2 regions of the Roseibium salinum genome follow, and region 1 is predicted to be linked to the other one. Evidence: predicted binding sites of a transcription regulator. Region 1 holds the regulator's gene; the other holds the start of a gene.
The links. Region 1 encodes PhoB, which activates phosphate uptake and scavenging genes when phosphate is short. Its sites were predicted from a motif close to TGTCATNNANCTGTCAT; they were not measured.
Positions count from the first base shown of each region.

Region 1 (5,990 bases):
GTGATCGGCAAGGTGCACCGGCTGGGCCTTTCCGGCCGCGCCAAAACGGCCTCCAACCCGTCCAAACAGCGTCGCGCACGACCCAACGCTCCCGCGGGCACTTCGGCACCGAAGAAACCGGCCGCCCAGCCGCAATCGATCGGCGCGACCGCCCTGAAGGCCGATTACGCACCGGCTCCGGTGGCCGAAGCAAAACCGGAACCGATCGCGGAACTGGTCCCGATCTCCCAGCGTGCAACGATCCTGACGCTGACCGAGCGGACCTGCAAATGGCCGATCGGTGATCCGGCAACGGACGACTTCTATTTCTGCGGCCGCCAGTCGGATGCCGGCGTGCCCTATTGCGCGCACCACTGCAAGATCGCCTACCAGCCGGTCGCCGACCGCCGCCGCGACCGCAAGGTGATCGCCCAGGCATCCTGACGCAACAGTTCAGCTCAGACTTGAAGTGCCCGCCGATCCGGTGGGCATTTTTGTTTTCTGACCCTGCGATCTCCATCGCCAGCCGGGCGCGCCGGGATCGGAGAGCCGCAAGCCCGTTCTCCTTCCATCCTACACGACAGACCTCGGCTCACCGGTCCCGGATCTGCGCTTCGCTCCGTCCGGGAGGACGAAGGAAAGGTTGTCGCTAGGCTAGGCCGGGTGCACCACGGCTATGGGCATTCGTGAAGGGGGTGCCCGTTTTCGGCAGTGCGGGCGGCGCGGCAGTGGCGCCTCTACGGTTCAGCCTGTTGCCGAGAACTGATCGTTGAAGGCGTACCCGGCGCCGCGGACGGTGCGGATCGGGTCACTGGCCTTGCCCTTGTTGAGCGCCTTGCGCAGGCGCCCGACATGGACGTCCACGGTGCGCTCGTCGACATAGACGTCGTGACCCCAGACGCCGTCGAGCAACTGCTCGCGCGAGAAAACACGCCCGGGCGACGTCATCAGGAATTCCAGCAGACGGAACTCCGTCGGCCCGAGATGGATCTCCTTGGCGTTCCTGCGGACGCGGTGCGTTTCGCGGTCCAGTTCGATGTCGCCGGAGCGCAGCATGCTCGACACCACTTCCGGGCTTGCCCGCCGCAGGATGGCGCGCACGCGGGCCATCAGTTCGGGCACGGAGAAGGGCTTGACCACGTAGTCGTCGGCCCCTGTCGCCAGGCCGCGAATGCGCTCGGCCTCCTCGCCGCGGGCCGTGAGCATGATGACCGGCAGACGTTCGGTATCTTCACGGGCACGCAGGCGCCGGCACAGTTCAATTCCGGACAGGCCCGGCAGCATCCAGTCGAGGAGCAGGAGATCCGGGAGGCTTTCCCTCAGCCGGAGTTCCGCTTCATCGCCGCGGACACAGGATTCAACCGTGTATCCTTCCGCTTCCAGATTGTATCGCAACAGAAGGCTGAGTGGTTCTTCGTCTTCAACGATGAGCACCTTCGGCATACAGTATCGCTCCACTTCCCTCACCGGCGCCGAGCGCCGGACAGTTCATTCCTGGCGTTCAACGAGCAAGGTTCAGGCAGGACCCATGGTTTCGTCCATCTTCGTGCGCTCTTCCGGCAGGCGCTCACCGGTGACCATGTAGTAGACGTTCTCGGCGATGTTGGTCGCGTGATCGCCGATGCGCTCGATGTTCTTGGCGCAGAACAGGAGATGGACACACTGGGTAATGACCCGGGGGTCTTCCATCATGTAGGTCAGCAGCTCGCGGAAGATCGAGGTGTAGATCGCATCGACCTCGGCATCGGCCTCCTGGACCCGGCGCGCGGCTTCGGCGTCCTTGCGGGTATAAGCGTCCAGCACCTGCTTGAGCTGCGACAGGGCAAGCTCGGTCATGTGCTCGACGCCGATGGCAAGCTTCTTGGACTGCAGCCCGCTGTCGATGGCAATCGCCCGCTTGGCGACGTTCTTGGCCAGGTCTCCGACCCGTTCCAGGTCGTTGGCAATCCGCGTTGCCGCGGTGATTTCCCTGAGGTCCTGGCCCAGCGGCTGGCGGCGGGCGATCATTTCGATCAGCTTCACCTCGACTTCGTGATGCAGCGCGTCCAGGCGCTCATCCTGACGGATGGTGGTTCTGGCCAGCTCGAGATCCTGCGAAACCAGCGCGGACACGGCATCCGCAAAGGCCCTTTCAGCCAGGCCGCCCATTTCGGCGATCTTGCCGGCCATGTCCGTCAGTTCCTGGTCAAACGCCGAGACAATATGTTCAGACATCGTGTGTCCCCTAGTATCCGGTATTTCGGTCAGCCGAAGCGGCCCGTGATGTAGTCCTGCGTCCGCTTGTCCTTCGGGTTGGTGAAGATGTCCTGGGTCAGGCCCTCCTCGACCAGCACGCCAAGGTGGAAGAATGCGGTACGCTGCGAGACGCGGGCCGCCTGCTGCATGGAGTGCGTCACGATGACGATGGTGAAATTCTCGCGCAGTTCGTCGATCAGCTCTTCCACTTTCGCCGTCGCGATCGGGTCGAGCGCGGAGCACGGCTCGTCCATCAGGATCACTTCCGGGCTGACGGCGATCGCACGGGCGATGCACAGACGCTGCTGCTGGCCGCCGGACATGCCCGTGCCCGGCTCGTCCAGGCGGTCCTTGGCTTCTTCCCACAGTCCCGCCTTCTGCAGGCTGGAGGCGACGATGTCGTCCAGCTCGGCCTTGTTGCGGGCCAGGCCATGGATGCGCGCCCCATAGGCGACATTGTCATAGATCGACTTCGGGAACGGATTGGGCTTCTGGAACACCATGCCCACCTTTGCCCGCAGCCGCACCGGATCGACCCTGGGATCGTAGATGTTTTCACCGTCGATCTCGATCCGGCCCTCGACCCGGCTGCTCGCAATCGTATCGTTCATGCGGTTCAGACACCGCAGGAAAGTCGACTTCCCGCAGCCGGAGGGACCGATGAAAGCCGTGACCGACTGTGGCCGGATTTCAATGCTCACATCCTTGATGGCATGGGTATCGCCGTAATAGACCTGCACATTCCCGGCAGAGATCTTGCTCTGTGACATGTTGTTCGCCTGTTCGATTGTCGGCATCTCGTTCATCGGCTCGGTCCTTACCAGCGGCGCTCAAACCTGCGGCGCAGGATGATCGCGATAATGTTCATGGCCATCAGGAATACCAGCAGGACAATGATCCCGCCCCATGCCCGCTCGTAGAATGCCGGGTCGGCTCGCTTCGCCCATTCGTAGATCTGGGCCGGCATGGCCGAGTTCGGCGACAGGAAACCGGCGGCGACGCCATCGGGAAAATTGGAGGCGATGAAGCCGACCATCCCGATGAGAAGCAGCGGCGCCGTCTCCCCAAGCGCCTGCGCCAGACCGATGATCGTGCCGGTCAGGATGCCCGGCATCGCCAACGGCAGCACGTGGTGAAAGATCGACTGCATTTTCGACGCGCCGATGCCGAGGGCCGCGTCGCGAATGCTCGGCGGCACGGCCTTGAGGGAGGCGCGCGTCGAAATGATGATCGTCGGCAGGGTCATCAGGGTCAACACCAGGCCGCCGACAAGAGGAGCCGACTGCGGCAGATGCATGAACTGGATGAACACCGCCAGACCGAGGATACCGAACACGATCGACGGAACCGCGGCGAGATTGGAAATATTCACCTCAATCAGGTCGGTAAACCGGTTCTGCGGCGCGAACTCCTCCAGATAGATAGATGCAGCGACGCCGATAGGCAGGGAGAGCACCAGCACCACCAGCATCATGAACAGCGAGCCGACCATGGAAGCGCCGATACCGGCCTGCTCGGGACGAGAGTCCGACGCATCGGTGCCGAACACGAATTCCCAGTTGAAACGCTTCTCCAGAATGCCGGCTGCCTGCAGTTGATCGGCGAGATCCAGATGCGCCGCATCAAGGTTCTTGTCCTGTGCCAGGTCGTCGCGATCCACGCGGCCCTTCATATAGCCATCGACGCGGGAGGAGGCGATCAGATCGAACCCGACCGTGGAGCCGATGCTGTCCGGATGGGCCAGGACATGGTCGCGGATCGTGGCTGCCGCACCGGAGGAAAACAGCTTCTCGAGGTCCTTCGCCGATATGCCGGTGGAAATGTTGGCCGCTGACAGGTCGTTTTCAAAGGCCTCGATGAGGATCGCCCGGTACTTGGACGTTTTGACGACGGATTTTTCCGCTTCCTCGATCTGCTGCTGGTTCAGCGGGACCTCGACCTTCACGAAGGTCTGGGTGAACGCGCCCAGGCCGTTGGACAGTATCGCCCAGAGCAGAGCGACGAGAAAGAAAAGGCCGATCCCGATCGCAATGATGCCGTAGAGCTTGAAGCGGGCTTCGGCAGCGTTGCGCTTTCTGGTCAGGGCGTCGCCTTCCAGGATCGAGAAGACCGTTCGCTCGGGCGAAGCGTGCGATGTGTCCGACTGCTGGGCCAGTGTCGTGTCGGTCATTAGTCGTACTGCTCCCGGTACTTGCGCACGATGTAGAGCGCGATGATGTTGAGCCCGAGGGTCACGACAAACAGGGTCATGCCGAGCGCGAAGGCGACGAGCGCTTCGGGGGAGGCAAAGTCGGCATCGCCCGTAAGCTGGCTGACGATCTTTGCGGTAACGGTGGTCATGGCTTCAAGCGGATTGACACTGAGGCGGGCGGCGGCGCCGGCACCGAGCACCACGATCATGGTCTCGCCGATTGCACGCGAGGCCGCCAGCAGAATGGCACCGACAATGCCGGGAAGCGCGGCAGGCAGAATGACCTGCTTCACAGTTTCGGAATGGGTGGCGCCAAGGCCGAGCGACCCGTCACGCATGGCCTGCGGCACGGCGTTGATGATGTCGTCGGACAAAGAACTCACGAACGGGATCAGCATGATCCCCATGACCATGCCGGCGGTGAGGACCGACGAGGCGCCGGACATCCAGTTGACACCCAAGGCCCCGCCCGAACCGAAAACGTTCATCAGCAGCGGACCGACCGTCAGCAACGCGAAGAGACCGTAAACGATGGTCGGGATACCCGCCAGGATCTCGAGCAGCGGCTTGGCAACCGCACGCACATGCGGCGTTGCATATTCGGAGAGATAAATCGCCGCGAATAGGCCGATCGGCACGGCCACAGCAAGTGCAATCAGGGAGATATAGAGCGTCGCCCAGATCAGCGGCAAGATGCCCAGTACCGAGCCACCGCCGAAGCTAGGCGCCCAGGTCAGACCGAAGAAGAACTCGCTGGCCGGATAGATGCGGAAGAACTCGACCGTGTTGAAGATCAGCGACAGTACAATCCCGAGTGTCGTCAGGACCGCGATCGATGCGGCCGCGATCAGAATCCAGCGGACCACGCTCTCAACAGCGTTCCGTGCCCGAAACTCCGGGTTCGTGCGCACGACAGCAAGCACCAATCCGAGCAGCGCGGCGCCGATAACCACGACCGACCGGAGAAGGTAGCCGGTGGCGGAGATCTCCCGGTAGGCCTGTGCGGCACGAAGTGTTTCGGCTGTCACATCGGAACCCAGCGCCACGCCGACGTCCCCCAGGCGGTCGCGGACATCCGTCAGTTCGATGCGGATGGAGCTGGCGTCCTCGGCAGACATCACGCCCTGCGTGGCGGCAAGGTCCAGCCCTTCGGCAATGCGGACCACATCGCTCATCACCAGGTCGAGCGAACTTCCGGCGGCAGTCTCTTCCGAAATCATCGAGGACACGCTGCCGTTGATGACGATGGGCTGAAGGAGGAGCCAGATCACCAGGAGCAGGAGCGAAGGCGCCAGTGTCCAGACGACGGCGTTCCAGCCGTAATAGCCGGACAGGGAATGCAGGCGGCGCGAATCCCCTCCCACAGTTTTCAGGGCCTTTCCGCGGCCGAAGATATATCCGGCGACCGCAAGAACCAGCAGCACGGCAGAAACAAGAGGAAGTGACATGACGCGACCCGATCGGCAGGAAAGAAAGGAGGGGAGGCCGCGGCCTCCCCTCCGCAAGCGATGTGCTTAGTTGCCAATCGTTTCTGCAGCTTCAATCTTGGCCTGGGTAGCGGCCAGCTCAGGGTCGGAGACAAGTC
Region 1 is NZ_JAPEVI010000003.1:2,267,158-2,273,147, forward strand. It holds gene ON753_RS15050 (GcrA family cell cycle regulator) at 1-423, shown strand, start outside; gene phoB (phosphate regulon transcriptional regulator PhoB) at 724-1,422, opposite strand; gene phoU (phosphate signaling complex protein PhoU) at 1,495-2,193, opposite strand; gene pstB (phosphate ABC transporter ATP-binding protein PstB) at 2,223-3,020, opposite strand; gene pstA (phosphate ABC transporter permease PstA) at 3,032-4,384, opposite strand; gene pstC (phosphate ABC transporter permease subunit PstC) at 4,384-5,853, opposite strand; gene ON753_RS15080 (substrate-binding domain-containing protein) at 5,920-5,990, opposite strand, start outside.

Region 2 (5,990 bases), 1.5 Mb from region 1:
CAGTTCCAGGGATCAGCCAAGGCCGCCCCGGCCTTCACCCGCGGCTACGGTCTGGTATTCGGCCAGGTGGAACGCAAGGCCATGTCCATGGCCATGGTCGACCGGTCCATGCGCTGGCAGGAACTCGGCGAGGAGCAGGTCGCCCCGGCCCAGGACGTCGAATTCGTGCTCTCCCATTCCGACAACATCCAGGCGACCGGTTTCGTCGAACACCTGAAACTGCCGCATTACGTCGACTTTCAGGCCGAACTCGACCTGGTGCGGCGCATGCGTGCGGAATGGTTCGAGAAACGCCGTCAGCAAGTAGAAGACGGCGACGCCGCGCAGGAGGCCGCACAATGAGCAGCGGCCTCAGCCATATCACCTTCATCGTCAACGATCTGGAGCAAACGACCCGACTGCTGAAAGACGTGCTGAAGGCCAGGGAGGTTTACGCCAGTGGCGAGAATACGTTCTCCCTATCTCCGGAAAAATTCTTTCTGGTCGGAGATGTCTGGATCGCGATCATGAAGGGCGAAGCGTTGCCTGGGCGGACCTACAATCACGTGGCGTTCAAGATCGAGGACAGCGAGTTTGATGACAGGCTGGCCGCAATCGAGCGACTCGGTCTGGAAATCAAGCCACCCAGACCGCGCATCGAGGGCGAAGGCCGGTCCATCTACTTCTACGACAACGACAATCATCTCTTCGAGCTGCATACGGGCACGCTGGAAATGCGGCTCGAAAACTATCGCCAAATCCTGCAAGAGCGGAGGTCCGCCGAATGAATGGCACGGCTGAGATCTACGGCCAGGGGGAATACAACTTCGCCTACCTGGACGAACAGACCAAACGCATGATCCGACGCGCGATCCTGAAGGGCATCGCCATACCGGGCTACCAGGTTCCCTTCGCCTCGCGCGAGATGCCGATGCCCTATGGATGGGGCACGGGCGGCGTGCAGGTGACGGCCTCGATCCTGGGCAAGGACGACTGCCTGAAGATGATCGACCAGGGCTCGGACGACACGACCAACGCCGTATCCCTGCGCGGCTTTTTCGAAAAGACCGCCGGTGTCAAAACCACGTTCGAGACAGCCGAGGCGACCATCATCCAGACCCGCCACCGCATTCCGGAAAAGACGCTCACGGAAGACCAGATCCTGGTGTTCCAGGTGCCGATCCCCGAGCCATTGCGCTTCCTGGAGCCGCGCGAGACCGAGACGCGCAAGATGCACGCCCTGGAGGATTACGGCCTCATGCATGTAAAGCTCTACGAGGATATCGCCAGGAACGGCCACATCGCGACCACCTATGCCTACCCGGTCAAGGTGAACGGCCGCTATGTGATGGATCCCTCGCCCACGCCGAAATTCGACAATCCCAAGATCGACAACATGGCCGCGCTTCAGCTTTACGGCGCCGGCCGGGAAAAACGCATCTATGCCGTGCCTCCCTATACCAAGGTGAAGAGCCTCGACTTCGAGGACTACCCGTTCGAAATCCAGAAATTCGACAAGCCCTGCGGGCTGTGCGGTGCGGAGAATGTTTATCTCGACGAGGTCATTCTCGATGACAGGGGCGGGCGCATGTTCGTCTGTTCCGACAGCGACCATTGCGAGGAGCGCCGGGCCGAGGGCCATCTCGGCCCCATGGCGGCGGATCCCGCCGCGGCGCAGATCGGCGGCGCGAAGACAGAGGAGACAGCCGGATGAGCGTCTTTCAATCGGATGAACCGCTCCTGCAGGTTCATGACGTCACCCGCTATTACGGCGACCGGATCGGCTGTTCGAATGTCTCCTTCGATCTGTGGCCCGGCGAAGTGCTGGCGGTCGTCGGCGAGAGCGGATCGGGCAAGACGACCCTGCTCAACTGCCTTTCCACCCGCCTGGCACCGACCGCCGGCGCCATCGAGTACCGCATGCGCGACGGCACCATGCGCAATCTCTACCAGCTAACCGAAGCCGAAAGGCGCCTGCTGATGCGCACCGACTGGGGCTTCGTGCACCAGAACGCCGCCGACGGGCTGCGCATGAACGTCTCCGCCGGCGCCAATGTCGGCGAGCGGCTGATGGCCGTGGGCGAGCGGCACTACGGCAATATCCGCTCCACGGCGGATGACTGGCTCGGCCGGGTGGAAATCGAAAGCGACCGGATCGACGACGATCCGCGCTCCTTCTCCGGCGGCATGCGCCAGCGCCTGCAGATCGCCCGCAATCTGGTGACCCGCCCCCGGCTGGTGTTCATGGACGAGCCGACCGGCGGTCTCGACGTCTCGGTTCAGGCGCGCCTTCTGGACCTCCTGCGCCGGCTGGTGGCCGATCTCGGCCTGTCCGTGGTGATCGTCACCCACGATCTGGCCGTCGCCCGGCTGCTGTCGCACCGGATCATGGTGATGCGCCACGGCAACGTCATCGAAAGCGGCCTCACCGACCAGGTGCTGGACGACCCGCGCGAGCCCTATACGCAGTTGCTCGTCTCTTCCATTCTCCAGGTGTGAGGAAAATCCAGATGGCTGTCCGTCTCTATCTCAACAATGTCGGCAAGTCGTTCACCATGCATCTGCAGGACGGCACCGTCATTCCCGTGGTCGAAAAGGTCGAATTCTCGGTCGATGCCGGAGAATGCGTGGTTCTCGGCGGGCCGTCAGGTGCCGGCAAGAGCTCGATCCTGAAAATGATCTACGGCAATTACCGCTGCGACGAAGGCCAGATCCTGGTCACGCTCGGCGACGAAATCGTCAACGTGGCCGGCGCCCAGCCGCGCGAGATCCTGAAGCTGCGCGAAAATACCATCGGCTATGTCAGCCAGTTCCTGCGCACGATCCCGCGTATCTCGGCCGAAGATGTCGTCGCCGAACCGCTGATCGCCCAGGGCACGAGCGAGGCGGAAGGCGTCGACGCCGCCCGCACACTGCTCGCCCGGCTTAACGTGCCGGAGCGGCTGTGGGGCCTGCCTCCGGCAACGTTTTCCGGCGGCGAGCAGCAGCGGGTCAACATTGCCCGCGGCTTCATCGCTCACTATCCGATCCTGCTGCTGGACGAGCCGACCGCCTCGCTCGACGCGGCCAACCGCGCCGTCGTCGTCCGGCTGGTGGAAGAGAAGAAGGCCAGGGGCGTCGCCATGGTCGGCATTCTGCATGACCAGGACGTGCGGGAGGAAATCGCCGACCGCATTATCGACGTCACCCGGTTCAGCACGGAGGCCGCGGCCTGACGGGAACCGGAGAGGAAAGTCTTGCGGGCGGGCGCGAACTGTCACAGAAAGGGCGTCGCCCGTCTTTAGGCCGTCATGTCGCCAAGCCGCGATTTGTCCGGGCCACTTTTCTCCGGGCCATCATTTCGCGGACCCTTCTCGGGTCAACCCCATTTTAGAACCGTGACACCATGCGCTACGCCATCTATTTCGCCGCCGATGCCGACGACCGCCTGATGCAGCTGGGCAATGCCTGGCTTGGCCGCGACCCGTTCAGGGGAACCGACCTGCGGCAGGCGGCCATGCCCGGCCTGACGGCTGCGCAGGTTCAGAGCCTCACCTCCAGCCCGCGCCGCTACGGATTTCACGGCACGCTGAAGGCGCCGTTCACCCTCCGCGCCGGGGAGAGAGAACAAGCGCTCCTGGAAGCCTGCGAGGCCTTTGCCGGCGAGATTGCTCCCTTCAATATCGAGGGGCTCGATGTCAACCGGCTCGGAAAATTCCTGGCCCTGACGCCGAACCAGCCGGAAGCCGCGCTGAATGGTTTTGCGGCGCTGTGCGTGCGCAGCTTCGAGCCCTTCCGCGCACCGCTGACGGAGGCGGACCTGGAACGCCGCCGCAGGAGCGGGCTGACGCCCAGGCAGGACCTCTATGTGACCGAGTGGGGCTATCCTTACGTTTTCGACGAATTCCGCTTTCACATGACCTTGTCCAACAAGCTGGAGGATGAGGCGCAAGCCGGTCTGTTGGCGGACGCCGCCAGAACCTTTTTTGCCGAGGTAACAGGCCATCCGCGGCGCTGCGGCAGCTTCGGCCTTTATGTCGAGCCGGAAGCCGGCGCCCCGTTTGACGTGCATACGGTGTTCAGGCTCACCGGCACGACCGCACCTTTGGAAGCAGCCCCTGATGCCGGCCGCCTCACCCGCAAGGAGACCCTATGAGTACGCACCCGAAAGTCTTCAGGAACGCCAGGCTGGTTCTGGCCAACGAGGTCATCGACGGATCGCTGACGGTGGATGCGGCCGGCCGCATCGGCGACATCTCCGCGCCGACCGGAGCCGACGGACATGATTGCGAGGGCGACTACCTGCTGCCCGGTCTGGTCGAGTTGCACACCGATCATCTGGAAACCCACTACGCCCCGCGCCCGAAAGTCCGCTGGAATGCGGTTTCGGCCGTTCAAGCCCATGACGCCCAGATCGCCTGTGCCGGTATCACCACCGTCTTCGACGCGCTGCGGGTCGGCATGGATGAGGATGCGGATCTGCGCTACACGGACATGCGCATTCTGGCGGATGCGATCGAGACCGGCCAGAAGGAACAGCGCCTCAGGGCCGATCACTTCATCCACCTGCGCTGCGAAGTGTCCGCTCCGGACGTTCTGGAGGCTTTCAAGGTGTTTGAGGATGATGACAGCATCCGGCTGATTTCCCTTATGGACCACACGCCGGGCCAGCGCCAGTTCGTCTCGCTCGATTCCTACCGGATCTACTATCAGGGCAAGAAGGGCTTTTCGGACGCCGAGATGGACGAGTTCATCACGCGCCGTCAGGAACGCGCCAGCGGCCTGGCGCCGCAGAACCGCAAGGATCTCTCGGCCATTGCGGGCAAGCGCGGCATCACCATTGCCAGCCATGACGACGCCACGCGCGATCACGTCGACGAAGCCATCGAACTCAATACCAGGATCGCCGAATTCCCGACGACGTTCGAAGCCGCCAGGGCGTCGCACGAAGCCGGCATGGCGGTGCTGATGGGCGCGCCCAACGTGGTGCGCGGCGGCTCCCACTCCGGCAATATCTCCGCAGCTGAACTGGCGGAAGCCGGATATCTCGACGTGCTCTCCTCGGACTATGTACCGGTCTCGCTGATCCAGGCGGCCTTTCAGCTGGCCGAAGACATCGAGGCGATTTCCCTGCCGAAAGCCGTCGCCATGGTGACCTCGACCCCTGCAAGGGCCATCGGCCTCACGGACCGCGGCGTGCTGCAGCCGGGCCTCAGGGCGGACCTCATCCAGGTCAGGCTTGCGGGCGGCATTCCGATCGTCCGCGGGGTCTGGCGGGAAGGACGGCGCGTTGCCTGACACCGTGAAGGACACATCGGAAAAGCTCGGCCCGGGCCGCATGGTCCTGGTCGTCGGCCCCAGCGGCGCCGGCAAGGACACGCTGATGGCGGCGCTGAGGGATCGGCTGGAACACCGCGACGACGTTATCTTCGCCCGGCGCGCGATCACCCGCCCGGCCGACGCCGATGCCGAAGACCACGACACGCTGAGCCAGGCGGAGTTCGAGCGGCTGGTTGCCGCTGGCGAGGTCGCGCTTTCCTGGAAAGCCCATGGTCTCGGCTATGTCATCCCGAAACCCTATGACAATGTCATCGCCTCCGGCGGCACGGTCATCGCCAACGGCTCCCGCCGCGTCCTGAAACGGGCCGCGGAGAAATACGAGAACGCCTGCGTTCTCCTGATCACCGCCCCTGTCGAGGTACTGGCCGAACGCCTGGCGGCCCGGGGCCGGGAAAGCAGGGAAGACATCCTGGCGCGCCTGGAACGGGCTGACCTGGAGCCGGACAACGTTCCCAACCTGATCCGGATCGAAAACACAGGCACGGTCGAGACAGCCGTCGCGACGATGATGGACGCCCTGGGCTTTTAGAGCGTAACGCGGGACCAGCGGAACTAGTCCGGACGAATGCAGGGCAAGCTGCGCGCGGATCTGGAATGACGGTGTATCAACCGGGACGCGCTCTAATTCTCGTTCTCGTCCTCTTTCTTTTTCTTGCCCAGAAAGGTGCCCAGCAGACCGGAGGGCAGGCCGA
Region 2 is NZ_JAPEVI010000003.1:3,737,538-3,743,527, reverse strand. It holds gene ON753_RS21900 (carbon-phosphorus lyase complex subunit) at 1-342, shown strand, start outside; gene fosX (FosX/FosE/FosI family fosfomycin resistance hydrolase) at 339-767, shown strand; gene ON753_RS21890 (alpha-D-ribose 1-methylphosphonate 5-phosphate C-P-lyase PhnJ) at 764-1,693, shown strand; gene phnK (phosphonate C-P lyase system protein PhnK) at 1,690-2,478, shown strand; gene phnL (phosphonate C-P lyase system protein PhnL) at 2,490-3,194, shown strand; gene ON753_RS21875 (DUF1045 domain-containing protein) at 3,365-4,114, shown strand; gene ON753_RS21870 (alpha-D-ribose 1-methylphosphonate 5-triphosphate diphosphatase) at 4,111-5,256, shown strand; gene phnN (phosphonate metabolism protein/1,5-bisphosphokinase (PRPP-forming) PhnN) at 5,249-5,827, shown strand; gene ON753_RS21860 (AsmA family protein) at 5,920-5,990, opposite strand, start outside.
Region 2: ON753_RS21875 (DUF1045 domain-containing protein) is a predicted target of PhoB. The motif match lies at 3,255-3,271, and genes of this name have one in related genera.